DNA from 2 places in the Streptomyces sp. NPDC107522 genome. Region 1 is predicted to be linked to the other one. Evidence: predicted binding sites of a transcription regulator. Region 1 holds the regulator's gene; the other holds the start of a gene.
What was found. Region 1 encodes HrcA, which represses chaperone genes, less so after heat shock. Its sites were predicted from a motif close to TTNGCACTCNGNNNNNCNGAGTGCNAA; they were not measured.

Region 1 (8,926 bases):
CCGCGATCCCCAGGGACGACGGCTTCACCGCCTCCCAGATGTCGATGTACGGGTGACCCACCACCAGGGCGTGCTCGCTGGTCACCGACTCTGCGATGCGCCACTCCTTCGTACCCGGCACCAGGTGGTCGACCAGCACTCCCAGCCGCGCATCCGGACCCGGCGCGAAATCGGCCACGATCGACGGCAGGTCGTCGACACCCTCCAGGTACTCCACCACCACGCCCTCGATGCGCAGGTCGTCGCCCCACACCTTCTCGACCAGCTCGGCGTCGTGCCGGCCCTCCACGTAGATACGGCCGGCGCGGGCGACACGCGCGCGTGCGCCGGGGACGGCGACCGAACCGGATGCCGTACGGGTGGGGCGTACCGGAGCCGCGCCCGACGGCCGTACGAGGGTCACCACCTTGCCCTCCAGCAGGAACCCCCGCGGCTCCAGCGGGAACACCCGGTGCTTGCCGAAGCGGTCCTCCAGGGTGACCGTGCCCGCCTCGCAGCGGATCACCGCGCCGCAGAAACCGGTGCCGGGCTCCTCCACCACCAGGCCCGGCTCCGCCGGGACCTCGGGGACGGGCTTGGGCTTCTTCCAGGGCGGGGTCAGGTCGGCGGAGTACTGGCGCATTCGAGTGACGATAGGAGAAGCCCGGCCGCCATGGAGCACAGATCAGCGCGACACGCCGAAGCGGGCGGCGAGGGCGTCACGCTGGCGTCGTACGAACTCCGCGTCCACCACCGCTCCGTGACCGGGCACGTACAGCGCGTCCTCGCCGCCGAGGTCCAGGAGGCGGTCCAGGGCCGCCGGCCAGTGGGACGGGACGGCGTCCGGGCCCGCCTGCGGTTCGCCGGACTCCTCCACCAGGTCGCCGCAGAAGACCACCTCCCGATCGCCCGGGGACGCGCCCGGCACGAGCACGACCAGGTCGTGGGCCGTGTGCGCCGGGCCCACGTTCGCCAGCAGGACCTGGCGGCCGCCGCCCAGGTCGAGGGTCCACTCGCCGCTCACCTGGTGGCGGGGGCGGGCCAGGGCGTCCACGGCCTCCTGAGCCGACGCCGGATCCAGGCCGTTGCGCACCGCGTCCTCGCGCAGTTCCTCGCGCGCGTGCCGCCCCTCGAACACCGTGTCCACGCCGACCGCGCCGAAGATCTCCGCCCCCGCGAACGCCGCGGCCCCGAGGACATGGTCGAAGTGGGGATGCGTCAGCGCGAGATGAGTCACACGGTGACCCGCGAGCCACTGCGCCTGCGTACGCAACCGCGCGCCCTCCGCGAGGCTCGACCCGGCGTCGACGACCAGCGCGGTGCCGTCCCCGACGACCAGCCCCACCGTGCAGTCCCAGACCGGAAGCCGGCACCGGCCGACCCCGGCCGCCAGCCGCTCCCACCCCAGCTCTTCCCAAGTCACCGTCATACCGCGACGCTAGCGGGGACACCACCGTCCGGCACGGCGGTGCCGGACCGGCCTTGCCCGGGGCGTACCCCACCGCCGTACACTGGCCGGGGACGGCTGGCACTCGGATGGACAGAGTGCCAGGAAAGGCGCCAAGGGAACGACCTCTGGAGGTGTGCGCGAGATGCTGAGTGAACGCAGGCTTCAGGTGTTGCGCGCCATCGTCCAGGACTACGTCGGGACGGAGGAGCCGGTCGGCTCCAAGGCGCTCACCGAGCGGCACAACCTCGGCGTCTCCCCGGCGACCGTCCGCAACGACATGGCGGCCCTGGAGGACGAGGGCTACATCGCCCAGCCGCACACCAGCGCCGGTCGGATCCCGACCGACAAGGGCTACCGGCTGTTCGTCGACAAGCTCGCCGGCGTCAAGCCGATGAGCCCGCCGGAGCGGCGCGCCATCCAGAACTTCCTCGAGGGCGCCGTAGATCTCGATGATGTGGTGGCGCGGACCGTACGGCTGCTGGCGCAGCTCACGCGGCAGGTCGCCGTCGTGCAGTACCCGTCGCTGACCCGGTCCACCGTCCGGCACGTCGAGCTGCTGTCGCTCGCACCCGCGCGCGTGATGCTCGTGCTGATCACGGACACCGGCCGGGTCGAGCAGCGGATGATCGACTGCCCGGCGCCCTTCGGGGAGACCTCGCTCGCGGATCTACGCGCGCGGCTCAACAGCCGGGTCGCGGGGCGGCGCTTCACTGATGTGCCGATGCTCGTCGAGGACCTCCCCGAGGCCTTCGACCTGGAGGACCGCGGCACTGTCTCGACCGTGCTCTCCACCCTCCTGGAGACGCTCGTCGAGGAGAACGAGGAGCGGCTGATGATCGGCGGCACCGCCAATCTCACCCGCTTCGGACATGACTTCCCCCTCACCATCCGCCCCGTCCTGGAGGCCCTCGAGGAGCAGGTCGTGCTCCTCAAACTCCTCGGCGAGGCGAAGGATTCGGGCATGACCGTGCGCATCGGTCACGAGAACGCCCATGAGGGGCTCAACTCCACCTCGGTGGTGTCGGTGGGCTACGGTTCGGGCGGCGAGGCGGTTGCCAAGCTCGGCGTGGTCGGACCGACCCGCATGGATTACCCGGGAACGATGGGAGCGGTACGCGCAGTGGCACGGTACGTCGGACAGATCCTGGCGGAGTCGTAAGTGGCCACGGACTACTACGCCGTTCTCGGCGTGCGTCGCGACGCGTCGCAGGAAGAGATCAAGAAGGCCTTCCGGCGGCTCGCGCGCGAGCTGCACCCGGACGTCAACCCGGATCCGAAGACCCAGGAGCGGTTCAAGGAGATCAACGCCGCTTACGAGGTGCTGTCGGACCCGCAGAAAAAGCAGGTCTACGACCTCGGCGGCGACCCGCTGTCCCAGGCGGGCGGCGCGGGCGCGGGCGGCTTCGGGGCGGGCGGCTTCGGGAACTTCTCGGACATCATGGACGCCTTCTTCGGTACGGCGTCCCAGCGGGGTCCGCGGTCGCGTACGCGGCGGGGCCAGGACGCGATGATCCGGCTGGAGATCGAGCTCGACGAGGCGGCCTTCGGTACGACGAAGGACATCCAGGTCGACACGGCGGTCGTCTGCAACACCTGCAACGGTGAGGGGGCTGCCCCCGGCACCTCCGCGCAGACCTGTGACATGTGCCGCGGGCGCGGTGAGGTGTCGCAGGTGACGCGGTCCTTCCTGGGCCAGGTCATGACGTCCCGGCCGTGTCCGCAGTGCCAGGGCTTCGGGACGGTCGTGCCGACGCCGTGCCCCGAGTGCGCGGGTGACGGGCGGGTGCGGTCGCGCCGGACGCTCACGGTCAAGATCCCGGCCGGTGTCGACAACGGCACGCGGATCCAGCTCGCCGGTGAGGGCGAGGTCGGACCCGGTGGTGGTCCGGCCGGTGACCTGTACGTCGAGATCCATGAAGTCGCGCACCCCATGTTCCAGCGGCGCGGCGACGATCTGCACTGCACGGTGACGATCCCGATGACCGCGGCGGCTCTCGGTACGAAGGTGCCGCTGGAGACGCTGGACGGGCTGGAGGAGGTCGACATCCGGCCGGGTACGCAGTCCGGGCAGTCGATTCCGCTGCACGGGCGGGGTGTCACGCATCTGCGGGGTGGCGGGCGCGGTGACCTCGTCGTGCACGTCGAGGTCACGACGCCGACGAAGCTCGACCCCGAGCAGGAGCGGTTGCTGCGGGAGCTGGCCAAGCTGCGGGGTGAGGAGCGGCCGCAGGGGCAGTTCCAGCCGGGGCAGCAGGGGTTGTTCTCGCGGCTGAAGGATGCGTTCAACGGTCGCTGAGTGGGTGGCTGCGGCGGGCAGTTCCTCGCCCCCGCCGCCCCTACCCGTCCCGTCCCTGGGGGCTGCCGCCCCCAGACCCCCGCTTCGGCCCTGAAGGGGCCTCGTCCTCAAACGCCGGACGGGCTGAGTAAGTGGCGGCGGGGGCGGTAAAACACTGGCCCGTGCCAAGGGGAAGGGCCGATTCGGACTTGTTCGGGGGACGTGACAACATGCCGTCATGTCCTCCGCACTGACCGATCTCTTTCCCCACCCGATCGTGCAGGCCCCCATGGCAGGCGGCGTCTCCGTGCCGCAGCTCGCTGCCGCCGTGTCCGAGGCCGGTGGGCTGGGGTTTCTCGCCGCCGGGTACAAGACGGCCGACGGGATGTACCAGGAGATCAAGCAGCTGCGGGGGCTGACCGGCCGGCCCTTCGGCGTCAATCTGTTCATGCCGCAGCCCGAGTATGCCGACCCCGCCGCCGTGGACGTGTACGCCCATCAGCTGGCCGGCGAGGCCGCCTGGTACGACACCGAGCTCGGCGACCCGGACAGCGGCCGGGACGACGGGTACGAGGCCAAGCTGGCCGTGCTGCTCGACAACCCGGTGCCGGTCGTCTCCTTCCACTTCGGTGTGCCCAGCAGTGACGTGCTGGCGTCCCTCCGGCGCGCCGGAACCTTCACTCTCGTCACCGCCACCACCCCGGACGAGGCCCTCGCCGTGGAGCGGGCCGGTGCCGACGCGGTGATCGTGCAGGGCGTCGAGGCGGGCGGCCATCAGGGGACGCACCGCGACACCCCCGAGACCGACGGCACCGGCATCGGGCTGCTGTCGCTCGTCGCCCAGGTCCGGGAGACCGTGAGCCTCCCCCTGGTCGCCGCCGGCGGCATCATGCGCGGCAGCCAGATCGCCGCCGCCCTCGCCGCCGGCGCCAGTGCCGCCCAGCTCGGGACCGCCTTCCTCGCCACCCCGGAGTCCGGCGCCAACGCCCTGCACAAGCAGGCGCTGACCAACCCCCTGTTCGTACGGACCGAGCTGACGCGCGCGTTCTCCGGGCGGCCGGCCCGTGGCCTCGTCAACCGCTTCATGCGCGAGCACGGGCCCTACGCCCCCGCCGCCTACCCCGAGGTCCACCACCTCACCTCGCCCCTGCGCAAGAAGGCCGCCGCGTCCGGCGACGCGCAGGGCATGGCGCTGTGGGCCGGGCAGGGGCACCGGATGGCCCGCGAACTGCCCGCCGGGCAGCTGGTGGAGGTGCTGGCCGCAGAGCTGGACGCGGCGGCGACAGCGTTGTCTGCCTTTCCCCGAGGGGGTGCGGGGCGATGACGGCTCCCGTTTTCCTGGTCGAGCACTTCGACGCCGCCGGCGGCGGACGGTACGTCCTCGACGGGCCCGAGGGACGGCACGCCGTCTCCGTCAAACGGCTGCGGCCCGGGGAGGCCGTCGTCCTCACCGACGGCAAGGGCCGCTGGGCCGAGTGCGAGGTCGTCGACACCGAGGGCAAGGACCGGCTCGTCGTGCACCTGGGGCCGGTGGCCGAGGAACCCCCGGAGTCGCCCCGGATCACCGTCGTCCAGGCCCTCCCCAAGGGCGACCGCGGCGAGCTGGCCGTCGAGACCATGACCGAGACCGGCGTCGACGCGATCGTGCCCTGGGCGGCGGCCCGGTGCATCACGCAGTGGAAGGGCGAGCGGGGCGCGAAGGCCCTCGGAAAGTGGCGGGCCACCGCCCGCGAGGCCGGCAAGCAGTCCCGGCGCGTGCGCTTCCCGGAGGTCGCGGACGCCGCCACGACCAAGCAGGTTGCGGCACTTCTCGCCAAGGCCGACTTCGCCGCCGTACTCCACGAGAGCGGTGGCGAGCCGCTGGCCACCGTCGAACTCCCCGCCGAGGGTGAGATCGTGCTCGTCGTCGGGCCCGAAGGGGGCGTGTCGCCCGAGGAGTTGGCGTTGTTCGAGGAGGCGGGGGCGAAGGCGTACGTCCTCGGCCGTACCGTGCTGCGTACGTCGACCGCCGGGACCGCCGCGGCCGCCGTGCTCCTCGCCCGCACCGGGCGCTGGTCCTGACCCCGGAGGGGACGCCTTGGAACTCGCACAAGTCCGGCTGCTCGTCAGCGACTTCGCCGCCTGCTACCGCTTCTACGCCGACGTCCTCGGCCTCAAGCCGCAGTCGGGCGCGGCGGAGGGGCCGTACGAGAAGTTCAGCCCCACCGCCGGCTCGGCCGGCATCGCCCTCCAGGACCGGGCGATGATGGCCGAGGTCCTGGGCGAGCTGGGAGACGCGGCCAGCGGACACCGCTCGCTGGTGGTGCTGCGCGTCGACGACCTGGACGCCTACTGCGAGCAGGTCACCTCCCGCGGCGGGACCCTCCTGCACGGCCCGGCCCCCATGACCGACCGGATGCGGGTCGCCCACCTCAAGGATCCGGAGGGGAACCTGGTGGAACTGCAGGAGTGGCTGCAGCTGCGCGCCTGATCCGGTTGCGGGAGTGGCCGTATGCGCTCTACCGCGTCGGCCGGGACAGTGGCAGGCTGCCCTCCATGGGGGCATTCAGGAGGATTTGGGGTCGCCCGCGAGCGGCGCGTGCGGCAGGCGTGGTGGGTCTCGCCGTGGTCGCGGTCGGCGGGGCGGTCGCCTGTGATCCGGGCGGGTTGAGCAGTGCGACCGTGGCGTTCACGACCGACCAGACGGTGACCAAGGAGCTGGAGCGGCAGAAGGCCGACGTGCAGTGGCTCAACTGCACGGGCTCGTACGAGGACGCCAAGGGCGGCTCCGCCGCCCCGACGGCGAGCGAGAACACCGTGGTCAAGGTCGACTGCGAGGGCGAGACCAAGGACGGCAAGGACATCACCGTCACCGGCAGGATCACCCGGGCCGTCAGCGGCTCCTGTGTGCGCGGCGACCTCGTCGCCAAGGTCGGCGGCAAGGAGTGGTTCCACGTGAACGGGCTGGGCAACTGCAACGCCACGCCCTCGCCCGTCAACCCGGGCGGCGGAGGACAGCAACCGGGGCCCACCGTCACGGTCACCGTCACCAAGACCGTCTACTGCCAGCAACACCCGAACTGCTGGCCGGAGGGCAAGTGAGCGTATCCGGAGGGGAGTTGGGCAAGTGATCCAAAGGCCTGTCCCTCGACGCCGCCCCTGCTTATGGTGATCGGGTGACTCAGTCCGCGACGCCCGGATCGTCTTCGTATCTCCGGTATCCGCATCTGCACGGCGATCTGGTCGCCTTCACCGCCGAGGACGACGTGTGGCTCGCCCCGCTCGACGGCGGCCGGGCCTGGCGGGTCAGCGCCGACAACGTGCCGGTCAGCCTGCCGCGCATCTCGCCCGACGGTACGACCGTCGCCTGGACCTCCACCCGCGACGGCGCCCCCGAGGTGCACATCGCGCCGGTCGACGGCGGGCCCTCCAAGCGCCTCACGCACTGGGGCAGTTGGCAGACCCGGGTGCGCGGCTGGACCCCCGACGGCCAGGTCCTCGCGATCAGCGCCCAGGGCCAGGCGGGCGGCCGCCGCACCTGGGCCCACACGGTCCCGCTCGACGGCGGACCGGCCACCACGCTGCCGTACGGCCCCGTCGCCGATGTCGTGCACGGGCCGCACCTCGTGCTCGCGTCCGCGCCCATGGGGCTGGAGGCGGCGCGCTGGAAGCGGTACCGGGGCGGCACGGCGGGCAAGTTGTGGATCGATACCCAGGGGGAGGGTGACTTCGTACGGCTGCACGAGGAGCTGGACGGGAACCTCGAGTACCCCGTGTGGGTGGGCGAGCGGATCGCCTTTCTCTCCGACCACGAGGGCGTGGGGGCCGTGTACTCGTCCCTCGCCGATGGCTCCGAGCTACGGCGGCACACTCCTGTCGACGGCTTCTACGCCCGGCACGCGGCCGGCGACGGCACCCGCGTCGTCTACTCCTGTGCCGGTGAACTGTGGCTCCTCGACGACCTCGACGGGGCCGAGCCGCGCCGGCTCGACATCCGGCTCGGCGGGCAGCGCACCGACCGGCAGCCGTACCCGCTGAACGCCGCGCGCGCCTTCGGGGAAGCGGCGCCCGACCACACCGCGCGCGGCAGCGCGGTCGCCGTCCGGGGCGCCGTGCACTGGGTCACCCACCGCTCCGGTCCCGCCCGTGCGCTCGCCGCCGAGCCCGGCGTACGGGCCCGACTGCCGCGCGCCTTCCGTACGGAGGGCGAGGACTGGGTCGTATGGGTGACGGACGCCGAGGGCGACGACGCGCTGGAGTTCGCGCCGGCGACCGGCCTCGCCCCCGGGGCCACTCCGCGCAGGCTCGCCGCCGGGCAGCTGGGCCGCGTCCTGGAGCTCGCCATGGCACCCGACGGGAGCCGGGCGGCAGTCGCCGCGCACGACGGGCGGCTGCTGCTCGTCGAACGGGAGACCGGCGAGGTGCGCGAGGTCGACCGCAGCGAGGACGGGGACGTCTCCGGGCTCGTCTTCTCACCCGACTCGGCCTGGCTGGCCTGGTCGCACCCCGGCCCGCGCCCCCTGTGCCAGCTCAAGCTCGCCAACACCACCGACCTGTCGGTGTCCGAGGCGACCCCGCTGCGCTTCCAGGACTACGCGCCGGCGTTCACGCAGGACGGCAAGCACCTCGTCTTCCTGTCGACGCGGGCCTTCGACCCGGTCTACGACGAGCACGTCTTCGACCTGGCCTTCGTGGTCGGCTCGCGCCCACACCTGATCACCCTCGCCGCGACCACCCCGTCCCCCTTCGGCCCGCAGCGTCACGGCCGTCCCTTCGACGCGCCCGACAAGGACGAGACACCCGACAGCGAAGGCACCCCGACCACCCGCATCGACCTCGAAGGACTCGCCGACCGGATCGTGCCGTTCCCGGTCGAGGCCGCCCGCTACACCAACCTGCGGGCCGCGAAGGACGGCGTGCTGTGGCTGCGGCACCCGGTGCGCGGCGCGCTCGGCGCCTCCCGGGCCACGCCCGACGACCCCGAGCCCAAGACCGAGCTGGAGCGCTACGACCTTCTCCAGCGGCGCGTCGAGCATCTCGCCGACGACGCCGACCACTTCGAGGTCAGCGGCGACGGCAAGCGGGTGCTGCTGTGGACGGACAGCAGGCTCAAGGTCGTCCCGAGCGACCGGCGTGCCTCGGGCGACGAGGACAGCGACACGAACATCACCGTGGACCTGACCCGCGTACGGCAGCGGGTCGACCCGTCGGCCGAGTGGCGGCAGATGTTCGAGGAGATGGGC
Region 2 (8,926 bases), on a different contig from region 1:
TCGCGGCCTTCGTGCCGCGCGGAACGTACGGCGCGTCCAAGGCGTGGGTCGTGCAGTTCACGCAGGGCGCGGCGCGGGATCTGGCGGGGAGCGGGGTGCGGTTGATGGCGCTGTGCCCGGGGTTCGTACGGACCGAGTTCCATCAGCGGGCCGGGATGGGGACGGACAACATTCCGGGGTGGATGTGGCTGGATGCGGACAAGCTGGTGGCGACGGCGCTCAACGACCTGGCGCGGGGGAAGACCCTCTCGATTCCGGACCCCCGCTACAAGGTGCTGATGGGAGCGGCGAAGTTGGTGCCTCGGGGGGTGCTCGGGGGGATCAGTTCGCGGACGGGGCGGAAGTACGGGCCGCAGTAGGGACGCTGGTGGGTGCCGGCGGCGGACGCAGCGCCTCGATGATGACAGGTACGACGCTCGGCTCCAGGCGTACGAGGGCGGGAATCGCGTCGACCCAGTCGCCCTTGCCCAGCATGTGCACGGCCAGCCGACGAGCAGCGGCCGGTTCCATGACGGGGGCCAGAGCCGCCACGGCCCGCACGCTCGCGCGGGCGGGATCGTCGACGGGACCCGCCAGCCGCGCCGCCCGCTCGACCTCACCGGCCGCGACGAGTTCCTCTACCAGCGCGTCGTTGGCATCACCTTGCTGACCGGCGCCCGCGGCGTCGGTGACATACCTCTCGGCGCGCTCGTACCAGCCCGTGGTGACAAGCGCGTTGAGGACGGTTTCGTGCCCCGTCCGGCGCTGGACCGCCACCTCCGCCGCCGCGTCCATCTCCCTGAGCGCAGCGGCGTCGTCGCCCAGGGCATGCCAGGCCCGGAAGAGGTGAGTGCCCCTCGTCAGGACCTGCCACCCGTCGGCCACCGACTGCGGGTCCTCTCGCTCCGGAAACCCGTCCAGCAGAGCGCGGGCTCGTTTCTCCTGGCCCGACAGCGCCAGGGCCGCGGCGATCCCCGCGCGGGCGCAGACTCGGTCGAGGCGATGCCCGATCCGGTCGGCCAGGGCCAAGGCACGCTCCACCTCGCCGGCTTCGGCCAGCTTCGGTGCCATGTCCCCGTACAGGAAGTCGCGAAGGGGCGGCTCGTGCCTCCTGGCGATCTCTTCGGCACTTTCATAGTCGCCGGCTGCGATCCGGTCGAGGGCGATCGCGGACCATGTACCTCGCAGTTGATACGGCTCGAAGGCCCTGTCGGCCAGTTTCTCCGCCCTGGACCACTCCCCCGCCCGGGCCAGTTCCTCCGACACCCAGCCGAGGAGCGAGTCATGTGCGTAGACGTCGGACTCCCACAGTCCGTCGCGTGCCGGAGACGGCGGGACGAGGGCTTCCACGTCCTCGAGCAGGGACAGAGCGAGTGTGCTCTCGCCGGCCTCCCGGAGGGCCTGCGCCACCACGGCCCGCAACCAGGCGTCCCGATGCCTCGGTACCCGTGTGCGCACCGCCGTCTCGACACGAGCCAGGAGCCCGATGGCTTCGTCCATGTGCCCTTGTCCGGCCCAGGAGACCACACCGCGGGCCAGAGCGTCGGCGACCCCCTGTCCGTGGTGCAGTTGCCCCGCGATGGTCTCGGCCCGATCGAACTGTCCGTGAGCGGCGAGTACTTCGACCATCTCGGCCAGCGCGTCCTCGTGGATGTCCTCGTCCTGGATCTCGGCGGCGAGCGCCTCGGCCTCGGTGATCCGTCCGTCCACCGCGAGTCTCGTCACCAACTCGGCTGTCGCCAGGGACCGGTCGTACTCGTCCTCGATGCTTTCGACGTATGCGGCCGCGCGCCCGAATTCACCTCTGAGCGCGAGAGCCGCGACCAGCCGCTGAACCCCTGGGCCGCCGTCATCGTCCATGCCGATCCCGCGTTCTTCTCCCAGCTCCCGGGCCTCGGCCAACACGGCTTCGGCTCGTGCTTTCTCCCCGGCGCGGGCGAGGACCGAGGCCAGGCGGGTCAGTGCCGCGGGTTCGAAGGCCGGCCCCACCGATCTCGCCAGGGCCTCCGCCCGCTCGAACCGCCCGGCGGCGGCCCATCCTTCGACCATGTCGACGAGGGGTTCCCCTCGCTCGATCTCCAACGGCATCCGCCTGACCACCTGTTCGAGACGGTCCGCCAGGCCTTCCGCGCCGACCGCCGCGAGGACCCCGACGACGCGCGCCGTGCACAGGGCGCCTTCGCGGTCCACGAGCAGGCCCGCCAGATCCTTCTGGGCATCGATGGCGACCTCGAAGGCCCGTCGCCGGTCACCGTGCGCACAGAGAACCGCGGCGACCTCTGCCATCGCGGCCGCCCGGACGCGAGGCGACGGGATGGACCGGGCCATCGCCTCCGCCCGCTCCGTCTGGCCCAGCCGGGCCCGGGCCCGGCACAGTTCCACGGTGATGCCGAGGCTGCGGTGCTCCACGTCCGTCCGATGCACGGCCAGTCTCAGCAGGTTCGGCAGGTCGGGGTCCGCGGCCTGCACGAGGCGGTCCCCGGCAGCGCGGATCTCCGTGAGCGCGGCCGTGTCCCCACCCGTCCTGTCGAACATCCGGTCGTGGCGGGCCTCGTCCATGGCCAGGGCGGTCATGCGGTCCACGTCGCCCACTGCGCTCAGCATCCGGAAGTACCCGCGAAGCAGGTACTCCGGTGTCGTCGCGGGCCAGCCCCGGTCGCGCCAGTCGTCGGCCCAGTCGTGGAGCCTGCGCCGGTGGCGGTCGAGTTCGGCCGGACCGAGGATCTTCTCCGCGAGGATCTGCAGTTCCTCGTGTCCGAGCAGGTACGCCTTCACCCGGAGGCCGAACGTGCGTCCCGCGTGCGTCGCCAGGACTTCTTCGACCTCGTACTCCGACGCCCCGGTCAGCGCGGCGAGATCCTCGGCCGTCAGACCGCCTCCGGCCGCCGTGACCAGGGCCAGCAGGTCGCGTTCCAGTCCTCCGGCCCGGTGCAGGAGCTTCAGCTCGCTCTTCGCGTTCACACGTACGACGTCGGCGTGCGGAGACACCGAGAGGATGCGGACGATCGCGGGGTCGTGCAGAGGATGGTCCGCCGGGACGTCCTCGGGAAGCGGTGGATTCAACCGGCCGGCCACGATCACCCGCATTCCGGCCGCCGGCCTCCTGGGCAGCAGGCTCGCGATGCTGCGGGCGTCCGGTCCTGTGGTGACGCCGCGATCCTCGTCCAGCCCGTCCACCAGCAGGACGAGACGCTCTCCGCGCCGGGCGCAGGCCTGTGCCGCTTCCTTGTAGAGGCGCAGCAGTTGTCCGTCACGGGCCGTCGGCTTCAGGTCGGCCGGAAGTCCCTCACCCACCAGTTCGGCAAGCTGCTCGAGTACGACCTCGGCGTATGCGTCGACGTCGTTCTGTGCGGCCAGCCGGGCGGTGACGAAGAATGACACGACTCGCACGCCTCGTGGGGGTCGCAGTGCGAAGCTCGCCATCAGAGCGGTCTTGCCGGCCCAGGCTCCGGCCCGCCACCAGGCGTACGCGGGACCGGAGTCGGCGGTGCAGAAGGCGGCCAACTCGGCCAACTCCCGTTCTCTGTCCAGGATCGCGAAGGGGGCGATCAACTGCACTACCTGCTCCCGGTAGGCCGAGCGTGCCGGGGGCGCCACGACGATCTGGTTATGGTCCCCGGTGACCGCCACCCCGATGTCCCGTCCCGCGGCCACCGACCGCTGCTTCCCCCACCAGCGCATGCCGTCATGATGCCAAAGCGCCGACAGGCACAGCGCCTGCCCGGCGTGGACAATGGTGCTGTCCAGGCGCACCCAGGGGGGCCCGGGAGGCGACGACGCCATGACCTTCGTACAGCTCATCGACTGCAGGACCAGCCGCTTCGACGAGATGAACCGGCTGATGGACAGGTGGGTCGAGCAGACCAAGGGGAAGCGGACGGCGACGCACGACATCATCGGCAAGGACCGGTCCGACGCGTCGCACTTCATCGAGATCGTGGAGTTTCCGTCGTACGAAGAGGCGATGCGGAACTCCAACCTGCCCGAGACCGACCGGATCTTCCAGGAGATGGTCGCGCTCTGTGACGAGACGCCGACCTTCACCGATCTCGATGTCGTACGGGACGAGCAGCTGAACGTCCTGGCCGCGCAGGCCTTCTTCACGGCCATGGGCAGGATGGAGCCGGGGCGGATCGGTGAGCACCTCACGGACGACTACGTGGATCACGATCCGTCGTATCCGCAGCCCGTGCAGGGCATCGACGGGGTGCGCGAGCAGTACGCGGGGTGGCGTGCCGCCTTCGACTTCACGTTCCGGATCGACGATCAGCTGGCCCAGGGCGACCAGGTGTGCACGCGGTGGACCTGGACCGCACGGCACAAGGGCGAGTTCCTGGGGATCCCGGCGACCGGACAGGACGTGACCATGCAGGGCATGACCTGGCAGCGGTTCCGGGACGGGAAGATCTGCGAGAGCCACTGGCTCTACGACCGGGCGGGGCTGCTGGAGCAGCTGGGGGTACTCGGTCAGTGACCCGGCCGCGAGAAGGCCGGTGAGAATCGCCCGCGAAGGGAGAAGCCCCCCGTTGCGACAGCAGCGGGGGGCTTCTTCGGGTGGTGCGTGAGGTGGTGCGTGCCTCAGTGGGCGTGGCCGTGGCCGTGACCAGCGGCGGCCGGCTCCTCCTCTTCCTTCTTCTCGACGACCAGGGTCTCGGTCGTGAGGAGGAGGGAGGCGATGGAGGCGGCGTTCTCCAGGGCGGAGCGGGTGACCTTGACCGGGTCGATGACGCCGGCCTTGACCAGGTCGCCGTACTCGCCGGTGGCGGCGTTGTAGCCGTTGCCCTTCTCGAGCTCGGCCACCTTGGAGACGATGACGTAGCCCTCGAGGCCGGCGTTCTCGGCGATCCAGCGCAGCGGCTCGACGGCGGCGCGGCGGACGACCGCGACACCCGTGGCCTCGTCGCCGGTCTTGTCGAGGTTGCCCTCGAGGACCTTGACGGCGTGGACCAGCGCGGAGCCACCACCGGAGACGATGCCCTCCTCGACCGCGGCGCGGGTCGCGGAGATGGCGTCCTCCAGACGGTGCTTCTTCTCCTTCAGCTCCACCTCGGTGGCGGCGCCGACCTTGATCACGCACACGCCGCCGGCCAGCTTCGCGAGGCGCTCCTGGAGCTTCTCGCGGTCCCAGTCGGAGTCGGTGTTCTCGATCTCGGCCTTGATCTGGGCGACGCGGCCGGTGACATCCTCGGAGTTGCCGGCGCCGTCGACGATGGTCGTGTCGTCCTTGGTGACCGTCACGCGGCGGGCGGAGCCCAGCACGTCCAGGCCGACCTGGTCGAGCTTGAGGCCGACCTCCTCGGAGATGACCGTGGCGCCGGTGAGGACCGCCATGTCCTGCAGCATCGCCTTGCGGCGGTCACCGAAGCCGGGGGCCTTGACGGCGACCGCGTTGAAGGTGCCGCGGATCTTGTTGACGACCAGGGTCGACAGGGCCTCGCCCTCGACGTCCTCGGCGATGATCAGCAGCGGCTTGGAGGCACCGGCCTGGATGACCTTCTCCAGCAGTGGCAGCAGGTCGGCGATGGAGGAGATCTTGCCCTGGTTGATGAGGATGTACGGGTCCTCCAGGACGGCCTCCATGCGCTCCTGGTCCGTCACGAAGTACGGCGACAGGTAGCCCTTGTCGAAGGCCATGCCCTCGGTGAAGTCCAGCTCCAGACCGAAGGTGTTGGACTCCTCGACGGTGATGACACCGTCCTTGCCGACCTTGTCCATCGCCTCGGCGATGAGCTCGCCGACCTGCTGGTCCTGGGCGGACAGCGCGGCGACGGCGGCGATGTCGGACTTCTCGTCGATCGGGCGGGCCGAGGCGAGCAGCTCCTCCGACACGGCGGCGACGGCGGCGTCGATGCCCTTCTTCAGCAGCGCCGGGGAGGCACCCGCGGCGACGTTCTTCAGGCCCTCGCGCACCAGCGCCTGGGCGAGCACGGTGGCGGTGGTCGTACCGTCACCCGCGATGTCGTTGGTCTTGGTCGCCACCTCCTTCACCAGCTGCGCGCCGAGGTTCTCGTACGGGTCCTCGACCTCGACCTCGCGGGCGATGGTGACACCGTCGTTGGTGATGGTGGGGGCGCCGAACTTCTTGTCGATGACGACGTTGCGGCCCTTGGGGCCGATCGTCACCTTCACCGTGTCGGCCAGCTTGTTGACGCCGCGCTCGAGGGCGCGACGGGCGTCCTCGTCGAACTTCAGGATCTTCGCCATGACAGCGGGAGCCCTCTCGGAATCTGTGGGTTCAAAAAGACACTGCGCCCCGGGCGCCCGGCTTCTTATGTGGTCGCGGGGGCCAGGGGCGCAGCTGGAAGCAAATGCTTCGAGGTGGTCTTACTTCTCGATGATCGCGAGCACGTCGCGAGCCGAGAGGACGAGGTACTCCTCGCCGTTGTACTTCACCTCGGTGCCGCCGTACTTGCTGTACAGCACGATGTCGCCGGTCTTGACGTCGAGCGGAAGGCGCTCGCCGTTCTCGAAGCGGCCCGGGCCCACGGCCAGGACGACGCCCTCCTGGGGCTTCTCCTTGGCGGTGTCCGGAATGACCAGGCCAGAGGCCGTGGTCTGCTCGGCGTCCAGCGGCTGGACCACGATGCGGTCCTCGAGCGGCTTGATGGCAACCTTGGAGCTGGCGGTCGTCACGATCCGACCTCCCCCTTCGGAGATCTCACGGGGTTAACTGTCTGAGGTGGCGACCAGGTCGATCCGTCGTCGCGGGTGCCGGACCTGCCCGTCGCGTTGTTGGCACTCTCCTCTGTCGAGTGCCAGAGCCGAGACTATGACCGGGATTAGCACTCGGTCAAGCGGACTGCTAATTCGCGGCGCTGGCTGAGCCGGGTTGGGTGACCGGCGTTGGCGTGACCGTCACTGGGGGCTGCCGCCCCCAGACCCCCGCTTCGGCCCCGAAAGGGCCTCGTCCTCAAACGCCGGACGGGCTGAGATTGCCTGACCGGCGTCGAAAAAGATCGGTCAGACGTAGTCCTCCAATCGGCCCACCGTCAGCCCCCGCCCCTGGATCTCCCGCAGCAGCCGTGTCGTCCGCTCCCTCAGGCTCAGTCCGGTCGGCTCGCCCGAAGGGACGGAGATGATGTCGCCGGCCCGCAGCCGGGCGGGGCCCTTGGCGTACGTCAGTTCGCCGTCGCCCTCCATCGCCGCCCGCCACAGCACCACCGCCGTGACCCCGCAGTGGGCGGCGGCGCGTACCGTGGTGGCGTCGTACGTGCCGTAGGGCGGGCGGAAGAGGCGGGGGCGGATGCCGAAGCGGGCGCGGAGTTTGTTCTGCTGGCCGCAGATCTCGGCGCGCTGGCCGGCGTACGGCAGACCGCGCAGAGCGGCGTGGTCGAGGGTGTGGTTCTGGATGGACGCGCCCACCGAACGCAGGCGCGCGAAGTGGCCGTAGCCCGGGCCGACCACGCTGTCAGTGAGGAACATACTGACGGGCAGGCGCAGTTCACGGACCATGTCGACGAAGCGGGGGTCCTTCTCGGCGCCGTCGTCGTAGGTGAGGAAGACGACCTGGTCGCGGGTGGGGACGTGGTCCACGACGGGCAACCGGTCGCCCGCGCGCGGCGGCTGCCACCGGGCGGGCGGGGACGAGGGCGCGGGCAGTGGGGCGGTCAGGCCCCAACGGCGGTACGGCTGTGCCGCCTGCGTCGGGCCTTTCGCCGACCGTGCGTCTCGGTCCGCCTTGCCGCCTTCTCGGGCCGCATTGCCGCCCGGGCCGCCGCCGAAGCCGGCGGAATCGGCCGACTGGGTGCAACCGGCCAGCAGCACGCAGGACAGGACCACGGCGGCGACACCCCGCGGCCCCGACGCCGACCTCACAGGTAGTCCTCCAGCCGGGCCACCGCGTACCCGTCGGCCGTCACCTTGTTCAGGAACCGGCGGATCATGTCGGGCATTGTGCCCTTCCAGTCGTCCCTGCCCCGGAAGTGCGTGAGGACGATGTCACCCGGCCGGATCCTCCGGTCCCACTCGCGGAACTCCCAGTGGTCGACGAAGACCTCCTCGTTCCACAGCGGGACGTACCTGATGCCGCAGTACTTCGCCGCACGCAGGGTGTTCCTGTCGTAGTTGCCGAAGGGCGGGCGGAAGAGCAGCGGGCGCTTGCCGTAGCGCTCCTGGAGCACCTGCTGCATGCCGCAGATCTCGCGCTTCTGCCCGAGGTAGGACAGGTTCGGGAGGTAGGGGTGGCGGAGGGTGTGGTTGTTCAGGACCACGCCGCTGCGCTGCATCCGCTTGAAGTAGCCGTAGTCCTCCTTGATCAGGTAGTTGCTGAGGAAGGCGGTGTACGGCACCTGCAGGTCGCTCATCATCCGCAGGAACGCCGGGTCCTTCTCGGCGCCGTCGTCGATGGTGAGGAAGACGACCCGCTGTTTGGTGGGGACGGTCGTGAAGACCGGCGGGAGGCCGAGTTCCTTGTGCCCGTCCACCTCGAAGCCCTTGCGGGTGGTGATCTTCGGCTTCTTCGCCGGGGGCGGCGGGGGCGTGAGCGGGACTCTTGCCAGACGCCAGTGTCTCGCGGCGGCGACGCGTGCGGCGTGGGCGGCCCGGGCGGACTTGAACTTCTTGGCGGGCGGGGCGGGCGGGGCTTCGGCGTGCGGATCCCGGGTGCCCGGGGTGGGGCCCGGAGGCGGCGCCTTGAGGGGCGGCCGGCTCGGGGTGGGGCGTTCGGCCTCGGTGCCGCCTCCGCCCGCCGGTGCGCAGGCCGAGGCGATGGCGGCGACGGTGAGCAGGGTGATTCCGCCGCGGACCCGGGAACGGCCGGCTGCCGGACGCCGACGTCCCGCGACTCCCCCATTAGGGGCACTTTTGTCATTTTGTACTACTAGTCGCATGGAGCGGGATCTTCGCAGGCACTCGTCCCGTAGCGCGGCCGACACCGCCGCCGGGGACGGAGCATCCACCGACTGGCCGATAGGGAGCGGACGGTCCACCGGCCGACGGGGAGGGAGCC

Region 2: the regulator HrcA is predicted to act here: its motif matches at 6,759-6,785, upstream of groES (co-chaperone GroES).

The regions. Positions count from the first base shown of each region.
Region 1 is NZ_JBVKAU010000005.1:86,896-95,821, forward strand. Features, by position in the region: gene ACZ7L6_RS17515 (DUF3097 domain-containing protein) at 1-622, opposite strand, end outside; gene ACZ7L6_RS17520 (MBL fold metallo-hydrolase) at 665-1,408, opposite strand; gene hrcA (heat-inducible transcriptional repressor HrcA) at 1,572-2,588, shown strand; gene dnaJ (molecular chaperone DnaJ) at 2,589-3,725, shown strand; gene ACZ7L6_RS17535 (nitronate monooxygenase) at 3,943-5,028, shown strand; gene ACZ7L6_RS17540 (16S rRNA (uracil(1498)-N(3))-methyltransferase) at 5,025-5,765, shown strand; gene ACZ7L6_RS17545 (VOC family protein) at 5,782-6,174, shown strand; gene ACZ7L6_RS17550 (hypothetical protein) at 6,240-6,785, shown strand; gene ACZ7L6_RS17555 (S41 family peptidase) at 6,860-8,926, shown strand, end outside.
Region 2 is NZ_JBVKAU010000007.1:312,257-321,182, reverse strand. Features, by position in the region: gene ACZ7L6_RS24780 (SDR family NAD(P)-dependent oxidoreductase) at 1-359, shown strand, start outside; gene ACZ7L6_RS24775 (hypothetical protein) at 322-3,660, opposite strand; gene ACZ7L6_RS24770 (ester cyclase) at 3,761-4,453, shown strand; gene groL (chaperonin GroEL) at 4,558-6,183, opposite strand; gene groES (co-chaperone GroES) at 6,304-6,612, opposite strand; gene ACZ7L6_RS24755 (polysaccharide deacetylase family protein) at 6,940-7,794, opposite strand; gene ACZ7L6_RS24750 (polysaccharide deacetylase family protein) at 7,791-8,807, opposite strand.